DNA from 3 places in the Gracilibacillus marinus genome. Region 1 is predicted to be linked to each of the others. Evidence: predicted binding sites of a transcription regulator. Region 1 holds the regulator's gene; each other region holds the start of a gene.
What was found. Region 1 encodes Rex, which represses fermentation and respiration genes when NADH is low (regulators of the CRP and FNR family bind a similar motif). Its sites were predicted from a motif close to TTGTGAAATATTTCACAA; they were not measured.
Positions count from the first base shown of each region.

Region 1 (4,155 bases):
TTAAGTCGCCTTCGTTCACTTCTAGAGCGATTTTTTCGCCGTTGTCTGTCACACGACCAGAACCTACAGCTACAACTTTACCTTCTTGTGGTTTTTCTTTCGCAGAATCAGGAAGAACAATTCCACTCGCTGTTTTCTCTTCTTGCTCTACAACTTCAATAATAACACGATCACCTAATGGCTTAAGCATTGGTTATAAACCTCCTTGATATCTACATTTAATTTTTGTTCTTTAGCACTCACTATACAAGAGTGCTAACACAATTATTATAATAATGAAAAGTACTTTTTTTTGCAAGTATTTACTATGAAATTTTTCTAAAAAAATGACATACATGCAAAGATGTACTTCATTACGTCATAAATATAAACAACACTCTTCTATACATAGTCTTACCATTTCAATTTCATTCATGATTTGTGTTAAAATACGTATCATGTATAGAAAAAATAAAATAAAGGGAGTCGTTAAACTTTGCCAAAGAAGTATATGATTATCATCCTTACTTATGTATTAGCACAATTTGCTACAGTTCTTCCTTATTACTTAACTAAGATAATAGATATTAATAACTTGCCATATGTTACGGTAATATGGAATATCGTTGTATTTGGGATTGCTGTCATTATTTCGCTTTTACTATTGAAAAGTGAGATACGTGATTTTTTCCAAGCACGAGAAAAAGGTATCGGCCAAATTATATTATGGTCTATATTAGGCTTTTTCCTAGTCATGATTGCACAAGGGGTCTCTTCTGTTATTGAACGATTCATTATCGGTGTAGATACAGCTTCTGAGAACACGTTAGTCTTAATGCAAGTGGCTCGTGAAATACCTGTATTTCTTCTTATCATCACAATTCTTGGTCCTATATTAGAAGAATTAGTATTCAGGAAGGCAATATTCGGTTCTTTATATAAAAGAATGAATTTCTTCTTTTCTGCCATCATTTCAGGTGTTTTATTTGCGGTATTACACATGGATTTCAGTCATCTGTTAACATATATTGCTGCAGCAACTGTATTTGCTTTTTTATATGTAGAAACAAAGAAGATTATTGTACCTATTATTGTCCATATGTCGATGAACACAATGGCCGTTATTGCACAATTATCGCTTGATCCAGAACAAGTAGAACAATTGATGGAACAATTACAGCTTATATTACTTGGGGGCTATTAAATAATGAGATTCTCGCCACTTACTACTGCATTTCTGTATTTTGGATTAGGTATCTTATTTACCTATATTGCAATACAATCAGTAGAAGAAACTATATTTAACTTTTTCACGATTCTATTAGCTTTTTTTGCAACAATGGATTTTGTACTAGCCATTCGATTAGTAAGATTGCATCGTGCAATAAAAAAAGCTCAGAAAAAGGAGAAAAAATAAAGGCATTCACCTATTATTGGTGAGTGCCTTTGTTTTTATTCTACATCTAATGGATAATGTTTCATAAAATATACTAGCGATTGGAGCTCAACTGCTAAATCAATATGGTGTACGCGCACATCATTTGGAACGGTAATACGTGCAGGTGTAAAGTTAAGGATACCTTTCACACCAGATTGTATTAATCGATCTGTCATTGGTTGCGCTTCAGATACAGGTACTGTTAAAATCGCCACTTGTATATCTCCAATATGCGCTTCCAAGTCATCGACATGATGGACTTCAATTTTACCAATAGACTTCCCTACTTTGCTTGGATCTGCATCAAATGCTACTTCAATTTTTGTATTATTATTTTTGGTAAAGTTATAATTCAAAAATGCAGTACCTAAATTACCTACACCGATCAATGCAACTGGAGTATTCTCATCTTGGTCTAATGTCTTACGGAAAAAACCAAGTAGATAATCCACATTGTATCCATAGCCTTTCTTACCTAATGCACCAAAATAGGAGAAATCACGTCTAATAGTCGCAGAATCTACTTTCATTGCATTACTTAATTCTTTTGATGAAACTCTATCCTTGCCTTGAATGTGTAAATTATTTAAAAATCGATAATATAAAGGTAATCGCTTGGCCGTTGCTTGTGGAATTTTGTTATTTACCATTTTTCATTCCCCTTACTCTATTTCCATATAGGTTTGTGAATGTTTTTACTTACTTCCATTGTAACAGATATCAACAAAAAAGTCGTGAAATAATTCACGAACGAGTATCTTTCCTAATAAAATTCAATGCCTTCCCTCTTGCAGATTCCCGTAATAATAAGATACACTTACATCAATGAGGTGAAACGAATGATTTATTTACAAGCGAATAATGTAACCAAAAGATTCGGCGCGGAGCTGATCTTATCAAATATAAAATTGGAAATTAAACAACATGATCGAATTGCGATTGTTGGGCGTAATGGTGCAGGTAAATCGACATTGTTAAAAATAATCTCTGGTCAACTAAATTATGATGAGGGAGAAATTCATAAACCTAAAGACATAACAATGGGGTATCTCGCACAACATACAGGTCTTGATTCATCTGAAACCATTTGGGATGAAATGCTAAAAATATTTGAACATTTCATAAAGGAAGAAAATAGTTTACGCGAAATGGAAGCAAAAATGGGCGACCCTGACTTTTTACAAGATAGTTCCAAGTATGAACAATTACTATTAAGCTATGATCAAAAACAAGAAGCATTCAAACTTGCTGGAGGTTATCAATACGAAGCAGAAATCAAATCTGTATTGAATGGCTTGAATTTCCCTGAAGAGATGTGGGGAACTTCTATCGCTACATTAAGTGGAGGACAGAAGACACGTCTTGCTCTTGGTAAATTACTTTTAACAAAGCCGCATATTTTAATACTAGATGAGCCGACAAACCATTTAGATATCGAAACATTAACATGGTTAGAAGGCTATATTACGAATTATCACGGTGCCGTTGTCATCGTATCGCACGATCGATATTTTCTAGATAAGACAGTGACGATGGTCTACGAAATATCTAGACATGAATCAACCAAATTCCATGGTAACTATACGAAGTATTTAGAACAAAAGGCACTAAGTTATGAACGAGAACTGAAACAATATGAAAAACAACAAGCAGAAATCAAAAAGATGGAAGACTTTATCCAAAAAAATATTGTTCGAGCATCTACTACTAAGCGAGCACAAAGTCGTAGAAAACAATTAGAAAAAATGGATGTGATGGACAAGCCATTTGGCGAAGAGGGATCTGCTAAGTTCTCATTCACTGTAGAAAGAAGAAGTGGAAATGATGTATTAAAAATACATGACTTATCCTTCCGCTATCAGGAGACAGATCCCGCTCTTTTTACTAACCTAAACCTTCACGTAAATCGCGGAGAAAGTATCGCATTAGTTGGACCAAATGGTGTAGGGAAATCCACACTTTTGAAGAACATTATCGGACATTTAGAGCCAGATACAGGTGAGATACAACTTGGCGCAAATGTGCAAATAGGGTATTACGATCAGGAACAAACCACCCTGCATGCGAACAAAATTGTCTTGAATGAATTGTGGGACGAATATCCACTTATGAATGAAAAGGATATTCGTACAATTCTAGGTAATTTCCTCTTCAGTGGTGATGATGTATTAAGACCTGTTGCTGCACTAAGCGGTGGTGAAAAAGCACGCTTAGCTTTAGCAAAATTAATGATGGAGAAAGCGAACTTCTTATTATTAGATGAACCGACGAACCATTTGGATTTAGATAGTAAAGAAATATTAGAAGCAGCACTCATTGATTATCCTGGTACGATTTTATTTGTATCCCATGACCGCTATTTTATTAACAAAATAGCGACACAAATATTAGAAATGCAAAAGAACAAAACAACAATATACCTCGGTGATTATGATTACTATGTGGAAAAAAAGAATGAAGAAAAGGCATGGAGAGAATTACAATTACAAAATGAACAAGAAGTAACAAAGCAACAAGGAAAAACAGACTTCCAAAAAGAAAAAGAATTAAAGAAATTAGAACGTAAAAAACAACGTAGAATTGAAGAAATCGAACAAGAAATTGCCCAACTTGAAGAGAATGTAGCACATAACGAAGTATTATTATGTGAACCTGACATTTTCCAAGACCACGAAAAATCCTTGCAACTTACAGAGGAAAACGATGCAATGAATACAAAACTCGAACAATTAATGGCA
Region 1 covers NZ_JBHSDV010000009.1:5,104-9,258, reverse strand. Annotated here, with positions in the region: gene groES (co-chaperone GroES) at 1-190, opposite strand, end outside; gene ACFOZ1_RS16355 (CPBP family intramembrane glutamic endopeptidase) at 476-1,183, shown strand; gene ACFOZ1_RS16350 (YdiK family protein) at 1,187-1,396, shown strand; gene ACFOZ1_RS16345 (redox-sensing transcriptional repressor Rex) at 1,432-2,067, opposite strand; gene ACFOZ1_RS16340 (ABC-F family ATP-binding cassette domain-containing protein) at 2,257-4,155, shown strand, end outside.

Region 2 (4,155 bases), on a different contig from region 1:
TATTCTCTTCCTCCTAAGTAAAATGAAATATATATTTGTGAAACATTGAGCATAAAAGATTAGTAGTAATGCATAACATTTGATTCATTTGTTGGATGACGAGCAACTTTTACAAAAGTAATATCTTGATACATACGTGCTGAAGCTTTAATTAGGATGACATAGTTTGTTGTCCATATGATTGCAGGATAATTATGCCCTTCTTCTATAAATAATGCTTCAAAAGTATCACCAACCTCTTGTTCAAAAGTATCTTGTGTATATATGTTTGTGTCTGTTTGAAAATCAATCCATTGAAAAGAGATCATTGTTTTCTACCCCTTTCTGTATAGTGATTTCTTTCTTGGTATCATCATATCAGATGATAGCGCATACAGTTTGGGGTATTTTTGTCTAATTTGTGAAATGTTTCACAATTAAAAATGTGTTATACTTAATCCATCATTTTGTAAAGGGTGAAACGATGTGTGGGTTGTGATTATTGTCTGTATTATTGTTGTAATTATGGTGTTAGCACTATCTATTATGACGTTGAATAAAGGTTATGGATATAAACAAACAGTAGATCCATTACCAGAAGAACACTTTTCTGACGATGTAAAGAAGAATTAGATGTAAAGAAGAATTAATTGGCTATAGAAGCAAGATTACTATAAAACTATAGCGTTGTAATAAATGTTAAAGCCTTAAACCACTTTCATAAGTAGGTTTAAGGCTTTTCTCTGTTTGGAGAATACAATTGCTTATAAAGAATAGGCAGACGACATAAGCTATGTTCGTCTGCCTAAAAACTTCCTAAAGTATGAAGAAATGCTTAGCAACAATGAAAACATATAAATCGCTATACAGCACAGCAAGCTATCTGTTGCATTTATCCAAAGTCCATCTTCTGTTTAGATAAGGAGTTTTATTCTCTCCGCTTTCCTTCATTATAATGCTTGTCGATAAATATGAATCGAATCTTGTTTGTTTAGCTTTTTGAAGTTACCAAATTCTTCTCTCGCACTTACTGTATGATCTGCCATCATTTCAATAGTAGATTCGTCAATAGAATAATCACTTAAGCGACTTGGTGCGCCGATTTCAGTCCAAAATCTGCGGAGTTGTTTGATTCCTTCTAGTCCAATCTCTTTATCAGACTTACCTTCTGGATCGACATGAAATACTCTTAAAGCAAATTGTTTAAATCGTTCTACATTCTCATCTATTACGTATTCCATCCAATGTGGGAATAGTATAGCAAGTCCACCACCATGAGGAATATCGTGTACAGCAGATACGGCATGTTCTAAATTGTGTGTAGCCCAATCTCCTTGATAACCCATATTCACCATACCGTTTAGTGCCATTGTGCCATTATAAAGGACAGTTGCTCGTAGTGTTTCATTTTCTAAATCTTTTACAAGCTTCGGACCAGTTTCTACCATTGTTTGTAGAATACCTTCTACCATTCTGTCTTGTAAGAATGTATTTGGTTCATGATGGAAATAATGTTCTAATGCATGTGACATAATATCCACGATTCCATAAATGGTTTGGTCTTTTGGTACACTCTTTGTAAATACAGGATCGAGAATTGAGAATGCTGGATACGAGTAGGGGCTACCCCAACCATGCTTTTCTTTTGTCTCCCAATTTGTAATGACACTACCTGCATTCATTTCAGAACCAGTTGCTGCAAGTGTTAAAACTGTCCCAAATGGCAGGGCATCTGTCGCTTGTGCTTTCTTTGTAACAATATCCCAGATGTCATTATCAGATTTCGCACCAACTGCAATTGCCTTCGTACAATCAATTGTGCTACCACCACCAACTGCAAGAAGTAAGTCAATCTGATGCTCACGACACAATTCAATTCCTTTTCTTGCAGTAGATACACGCGGATTAGGTTCCACACCATTTAACTCAAAAACTTGTTTGTCTGCATTTTTTAAAATAGTCATGACTTGATCGTATACACCGTTTCGTTTAATACTTCCGCCACCATAAACAACTAATATATTTTTCCCATATTTAGAAAGTTCTTGCGTGAGATTTTCTAGTTGATTTTTACCAAAGTATAATTTTGTTGGATTATGAAAAATAAAGTTTTGCATCCATCATTACCTCCTGAAAATGAATTTCTTCATTATATTGTAGTATTACTATGGCAATTATTCTTTTTGCTGTAAAGTATTTTGTTTTGGGAATGAATAGTTAGTAGGAATGTACAATTGTGAACAAATTCGTAATTTTACTTTTCTATCTGTTAAATGTGATGAATTTCACATGACAAATCAAATAAAGAGGAATATAATAAAAATATGAAATATGTTCAATAATGCACAAACTTTATACAGGAGGTCATATAGAATGAAAGTATTAGATGAAATCCGTAGTCGCGAAAACGCATGGGAAAGTTTTAAAAAAGGAAAGTGGCAGTCAGAAATTGATGTAAGAGACTTTATTCTAAAAAACTATACGTTATATGATGGGGATGAAGAGTTTTTAGCAAATCCTACAAATAATACATTAGAATTATGGAAGCAAGTAATGGAATTAACGAAGGAAGAAATGGAACGGGGTGGAGTATATGATTTAGATACAGAAATTGTGTCAACAATCACTTCACATGACGCAGGATACTTAAACAAAGAGACTGAAAAAGTCGTCGGTGTACAAACAGATGTCCCATTCAAAAGGTCATTGCAACCATTCGGTGGTATACGAATGGCGGTGGCAGCAGCAGAATCGTATGGATATAAAGTTGACGACAATGTTGTGAAAACATTCACAGAGTTTCGTAAAACACATAACCAAGGCGTATTTGATGCGTATTCGAAAGAAATGTTGCTTGCTCGTAAAGCTGGAATTATAACAGGACTACCTGATGCTTATGGTCGTGGCCGAATTATTGGGGATTATCGTCGAGTTGCATTATATGGTGTCGATAGATTAATTGAAGCGAAAAAAGAAGACTTAGAAATAGTCGGTGGCAATGGTATCATGAGTGAAGAAGTGATACGAGATCGCGAAGAAATTGCGGAACAAATTCGAGCACTTCAAGAATTAAAACAATTAGGTACGATTTATGGCTTTGATCTTTCTCAACCAGCAACAAATGCAAAAGAGGCTGTGCAATGGCTATATTTAGCATATCTTGCAGCAATTAAAGAACAAAATGGTGCTGCAATGAGTTTAGGTCGTGTCTCTACATTCTTAGATATATATATGGAACGAGACATTCGTGCAGGAGTTTTGACAGAAGAGGAAGCACAAGAATTAGTGGATCACTTTGTCATGAAATTGAGATTAGTGAAATTCTCAAGAACACCTGACTATAATGAATTATTTAGTGGGGATCCAACATGGGTAACAGAATCTATAGGTGGTATTGCTTTAGATGGTCGGCCATTAGTTACTAAGAACTCTTTCCGCTTCTTACACACATTAGAGAACTTAGGGCCTGCACCTGAACCAAACTTAACAGTATTATGGTCAACACAATTACCAGCTGGATTTAAGAAATACTGTGCAAAAATATCGATTCAAACAAGCTCCATTCAGTATGAAAGTGATGACTTGATGCGTGAGCAATATGGTGATGATTATGGTATTGCATGTTGTGTCTCTGCAATGCGAATTGGTAAACAAATGCAATTCTTTGGAGCTAGAGCCAACTTAGCAAAAGCATTACTTTATGCAATAAATGGTGGAGTGGATGAGAAGTTAAAGTTACAAGTGGGACCGAATTATCAACCAATTACATCAGAGTATTTAGAATATGATGAAGTCCGAGCGAAATACGATAAAATGATGGATTGGTTAGCAGGCTTATATGTAAATACATTGAATGTAATTCACTTTATGCATGATAAATATAGTTATGAGCGTATTGAAATGGCATTACATGATAGAGAAGTACTCCGAACAATGGCTTGTGGTATTGCAGGGTTGTCGGTTGTCGCTGATTCTCTATCTGCAATTAAATATGCAAAGGTAAAAACAATTCGTGATGAGAATGGTTTAGTTGTAGATTACGAAGTTGAAGGGGACTTCCCTAAATATGGTAACAACGATGATCGTGTAGATGAAATTGCCAAAGAATTAGTAAAAACATTTATGAACAAAATTGCCCAAAATAAAACATATAGAAATTCTGTACCTACTCAATCG
Region 2 covers NZ_JBHSDV010000002.1:415,298-419,452, forward strand. Annotated here, with positions in the region: gene ACFOZ1_RS09810 (hypothetical protein) at 60-308, opposite strand; gene ytzI (YtzI protein) at 466-612, shown strand; gene ACFOZ1_RS09820 (iron-containing alcohol dehydrogenase) at 930-2,096, opposite strand; gene pflB (formate C-acetyltransferase) at 2,353-4,155, shown strand, end outside.
Region 2: the regulator Rex is predicted to act here: its motif matches at 2,253-2,270, upstream of pflB (formate C-acetyltransferase).

Region 3 (4,155 bases), on a different contig from region 1:
AGCAATTGTTCCTTTTGCAGAATGATCTTGATGGGTGTTTTTTTTCGCGCTAGCCATACATCAGCCCCTCCTTTTAGTTTGGTTGATTAAAGATTACCGTATTTGGTAACACTGTATTGTGAGTTTAATCACGATAAAAGTGTGATATATATCAATACGTAATGTTGAAAGAACATTTAAGATGGGTAAAGAAGTAAATTAATTTGAAAAGGGGAGTAAACAATGAAGAAAATAGTATTCGTATTCATGGCACTTACATTAACAATGGTTTTGGCAGCATGTGGTGGAGATGACAAAGATAGCGGAGGAGATGCAGCTTCTGGAGATGGAGAAACTGTGAACATCAAAGCATCGAATTGGCAATTTGATCAAGAAGAATATACTGTTCCTGCTGGAGAAGTAACAATCAATTTAGCGAATGAAGATGGATACCACGGTATCGATGTAGAAGGAACAGACATTTCCATTGATTCAGAAGGGAATGCAACAGCAACATTAGAACCAGGAGAATATACAATCCGTTGTAACATCCCATGTGGTACAGGACACGAAGATATGGTAGCAACATTAATCGTTGAGTAATAACAAAAGCGAAGGCGCCCGGTAGAAACGTAGTGACTGGAATGCAGCAACAGAAATAAAGGAATCACGGAGAGCTTGCGAACCGATGATGACTTATTGAAAGTTGATGCGTGAAGTCACCTAGTTTCTGGGCGCAGTAGCTGGATGAGACAAAAGCGAAAGCGCCCGGTAGAAACGTAGTGGCTGGAATGCAGTAACAGAAATAAAGGAATCACGGAGAGCATGCGAACCGATGATGACTTATTGAAAGTTGATGCGTGAAGTCACCTAGTTTCTGGAGTGAAAAAAGATGCCACTAAACTTCCAAAAGGAGTTTAGTGGCATCTTTTTTAATGAACAGAGGAAGACATACCGCACTTGTTCACTCTATCTTCTATTCATACTGACTGTGAAAATACATGGTGCTTCTTTATATATAAAGTAACTAAAATTTTGATGAGATTAGTTTTACCATAATAATTTAGCAGTCTCTCACATGATGAGTCTTTTCTTTTTGCATTTCTTTTTGCTATGATGTGAGGAAAGAATACAATTTTATAATACGAGAGGAAGTCACAAAGAGTATGTTAGAATATGGTGTTTACTCATTAACAGAGAGATTAGCTAATCCATTTACAAAGAATATCCTTACATTTAAAGAAAGAATAGATCAATTAGTAGAATATGGTGTATATGCAGATAAGAAAGGCATCCATGTGTTTGGTTTAGGAGAACATCATCGTCTTGATTATGCTGTGTCAAGTCCGCAAATGGTGTTAGCTGCAATCGCTGCAAAGACTTCAAAGATTAAGTTAACTGCACTTACATCATTATTGAATACAACAGATCCTGTTAGATTGTATGAAGATTTTGCGACACTTGATTTGTTATCAGCAGGTAGAAGTGAATTAACGATTGGTCGAGGAGCATTTGTCGAGGCATTCCCACTGTTCGGATATAATGAACGAGATTATGACGAATTATTTGCAGAACATCTACAATTGTTAAATAAATTAAATCATACATCTATTGTAACGTGGAAAGGTAGACATCGATCTTCATTAAACAATGCAGAAATTGCACCAAGAGCAATGCAAAAAAACATACCAATTTCTATTGGTGTTGGTGGTACATTAGAAAGTGCAGAAAGAGCTGCAAATTATAAGTGTGGTCTAACTGTTGTTATGATTGGTGGTATTGTAAAGAAATATAAGAGATTAGTAGATACATATCGAAAGCATTATGAGGGAGAACACCCATTTGTTTCCATAGCAGGACACACATTTATTCGAGAGACAGAAGAAGAATTAGAAAAAGAATTTTACCCATACTACGCTACTTATTGGGAACACTTAACAAAACAAGGGATTGGTGGTGCAATGGGTGTGGCACGTAGCGACTTGGAGTTTGTTACTAGTAAGGAATCTACTCTAATTGTAGGTACACCAAAACAAATCATTGAAAAAATCCAGTATCAAAAAAGCTTGTTTCAACATCAACGTTTTTATGCCCAAGTAGATTTCGGTGGACAATCAACAGAGTCTGTAAAGAAAACAATAGATTTATTGACAGAAGAAGTAATGCCCTATGTGTAAAATTAAATCGTTTTGAAAACCCACATGTGTAGATATATGTGGGTTTTAATATTTTTAATAAATTTTCAATTAATGTGTTTTATACACGGAAGATTGTGTCTGATTTCCACCTATTGTTGTGATAGGAATCACACCAATACTAATTGATAATGATTATCATAATAGTATAAAAGAGCACGAAGGAGGTTTAAGTATGTCAGAACCATTTGTTGAATTAGATGTAAGAGAAGATTTAGCTTTAAAGAAAGAACCATTCGATAAAATTATGAAAGCAGTGAAGGAACTGGAGAATGGTCAAGCTTTTGTACTTCACGCACCATTTAATCCAATCCCGTTGCACAAAGTTCTTGGAAGAAAAGGATTTACCTACGAAGCAGAAAAGAAAGAAAAAAAGCATTGGATAATCACATATAGAAAGAAAGTGGGTGAAGAGTAATGGAAGTGTTAGATAATAGAGGATTACAACCGCCACAACCAATGATGCGTACACTAAAGAAATTAGAATCATTAGAAAAAGGTGCAAAATTAGCGATTATTAATGACAGAAGACCAATGTTTTTATATGAAGAATTAGAGGAATTAGGATTTGAACATGTTACAACAGCAAATGAAGATGGAAGTTATCAAATAATTATTACGAAGCGGTGAGTCACGTGATTCAGTTAAAATCAGAAACCAATATTAAAATACCACTAACATACATTATTTTGGGAACATTAGCCTTTTCCATTGCTCAAATCATTTTATTTATCCATTCTACTAATTTACTTATAGGTAATTTTCGAGTACCTGAAATATGGATGGGAGCACATGTGTTAGTGTTAGGATTTGCCATGTTAGTAGTGATGGGAGCAATGTACCAACTTGTTCCTGTTGTGTTTTTAACAAAAATATGGAGAGAATCTTTTAGCTATATTCAAATGACGATAACAATTGTCGGTGTAATTTTATTTTCTATATTGATTGGCATCAATCCATCTAATGCGATTATTGGTGGCCTTCTAGTTGTTATTGGCTTTACATTGTTTATTATTCAAATGTTAGTCACAATCTTCCAATCAAAAAATATAACAATCATGTTTGGATATATTGTTACAGCATTATGTTGTCTATTTATAACTATCTTATTAGGACTCCTTTTAAGTTACAGTTTTGCAATTGGTGGTTTGTCTTTTCATGAACCATTATTTTACTCACATATTATTGTAGGTCTTATCGGATTTTTTACCTTTTTAATATTTGGGTTTTCATTAAAGTTAGTCCCTATGTTCAGTTTATCACATGATTTCACTTTTTCTTATGCTAAATGGGCCTATTGTCTGTATAGTATTGGATTGCTTACACTTATCTATTCAGTGTGGATAGATAGAAGCATTTTAACAATAGTAGGGTTTTGCTTATTGGCAGCGGGATTTACATTTTTCACAATGAACATTTATAAGATATACAAGAAGAGATTAAAGAGAAAATTAGATACATCTTTTTTCTTTACACTTATTGCATTAGTAAATGGAAATATACTTCATATTGTTGCGCTTATTTGTAGTATTAGTATGGTATCAGATCGAAAAATTTGGAGCTTACTTATTTTTCTCTATATCTATTGTTGGATTATTTTTAGTGTTATCGGTTACTTGTACAAAATCGTACCATTCTTATGGTGGACATATAGTTACTCTATGAAAATCGGCAAGGTAAAAGTGCCAACCCTGAAGGAGATGATTAATGAAAGAGTGGGTAAAATACTATTTGTTAGTTTCTTCTGTTCGATATGTCTATTTGTTCTATCTTATTTAATCGGGAATCAGTTTATTTTGATTATTTCCCAGGTAATACTCACTATTACGACAATTGTTTACACACTATCGATTCTACATGTTTTGCAAAAATAAGGAGATGACATGAATGACAGACTATATTATAAATGGATTGTATGACGTGATTGATCCAGAGTTAGGTATCAATATCGTAGATTTAGGATTAATATATGAAGCGACTT
Region 3 covers NZ_JBHSDV010000001.1:879,507-883,661, forward strand. Annotated here, with positions in the region: gene ACFOZ1_RS03855 (cytochrome c oxidase subunit 2A) at 1-57, opposite strand, end outside; gene ACFOZ1_RS03860 (cupredoxin domain-containing protein) at 223-582, shown strand; gene ACFOZ1_RS03865 (LLM class flavin-dependent oxidoreductase) at 1,146-2,156, shown strand; gene ACFOZ1_RS03870 (DUF2249 domain-containing protein) at 2,350-2,592, shown strand; gene ACFOZ1_RS03875 (DUF2249 domain-containing protein) at 2,592-2,804, shown strand; gene ACFOZ1_RS03880 (hypothetical protein) at 2,810-4,048, shown strand; gene ACFOZ1_RS03885 (metal-sulfur cluster assembly factor) at 4,062-4,155, shown strand, end outside.
Region 3: the regulator Rex is predicted to act here: its motif matches at 2,273-2,290, upstream of ACFOZ1_RS03870 (DUF2249 domain-containing protein).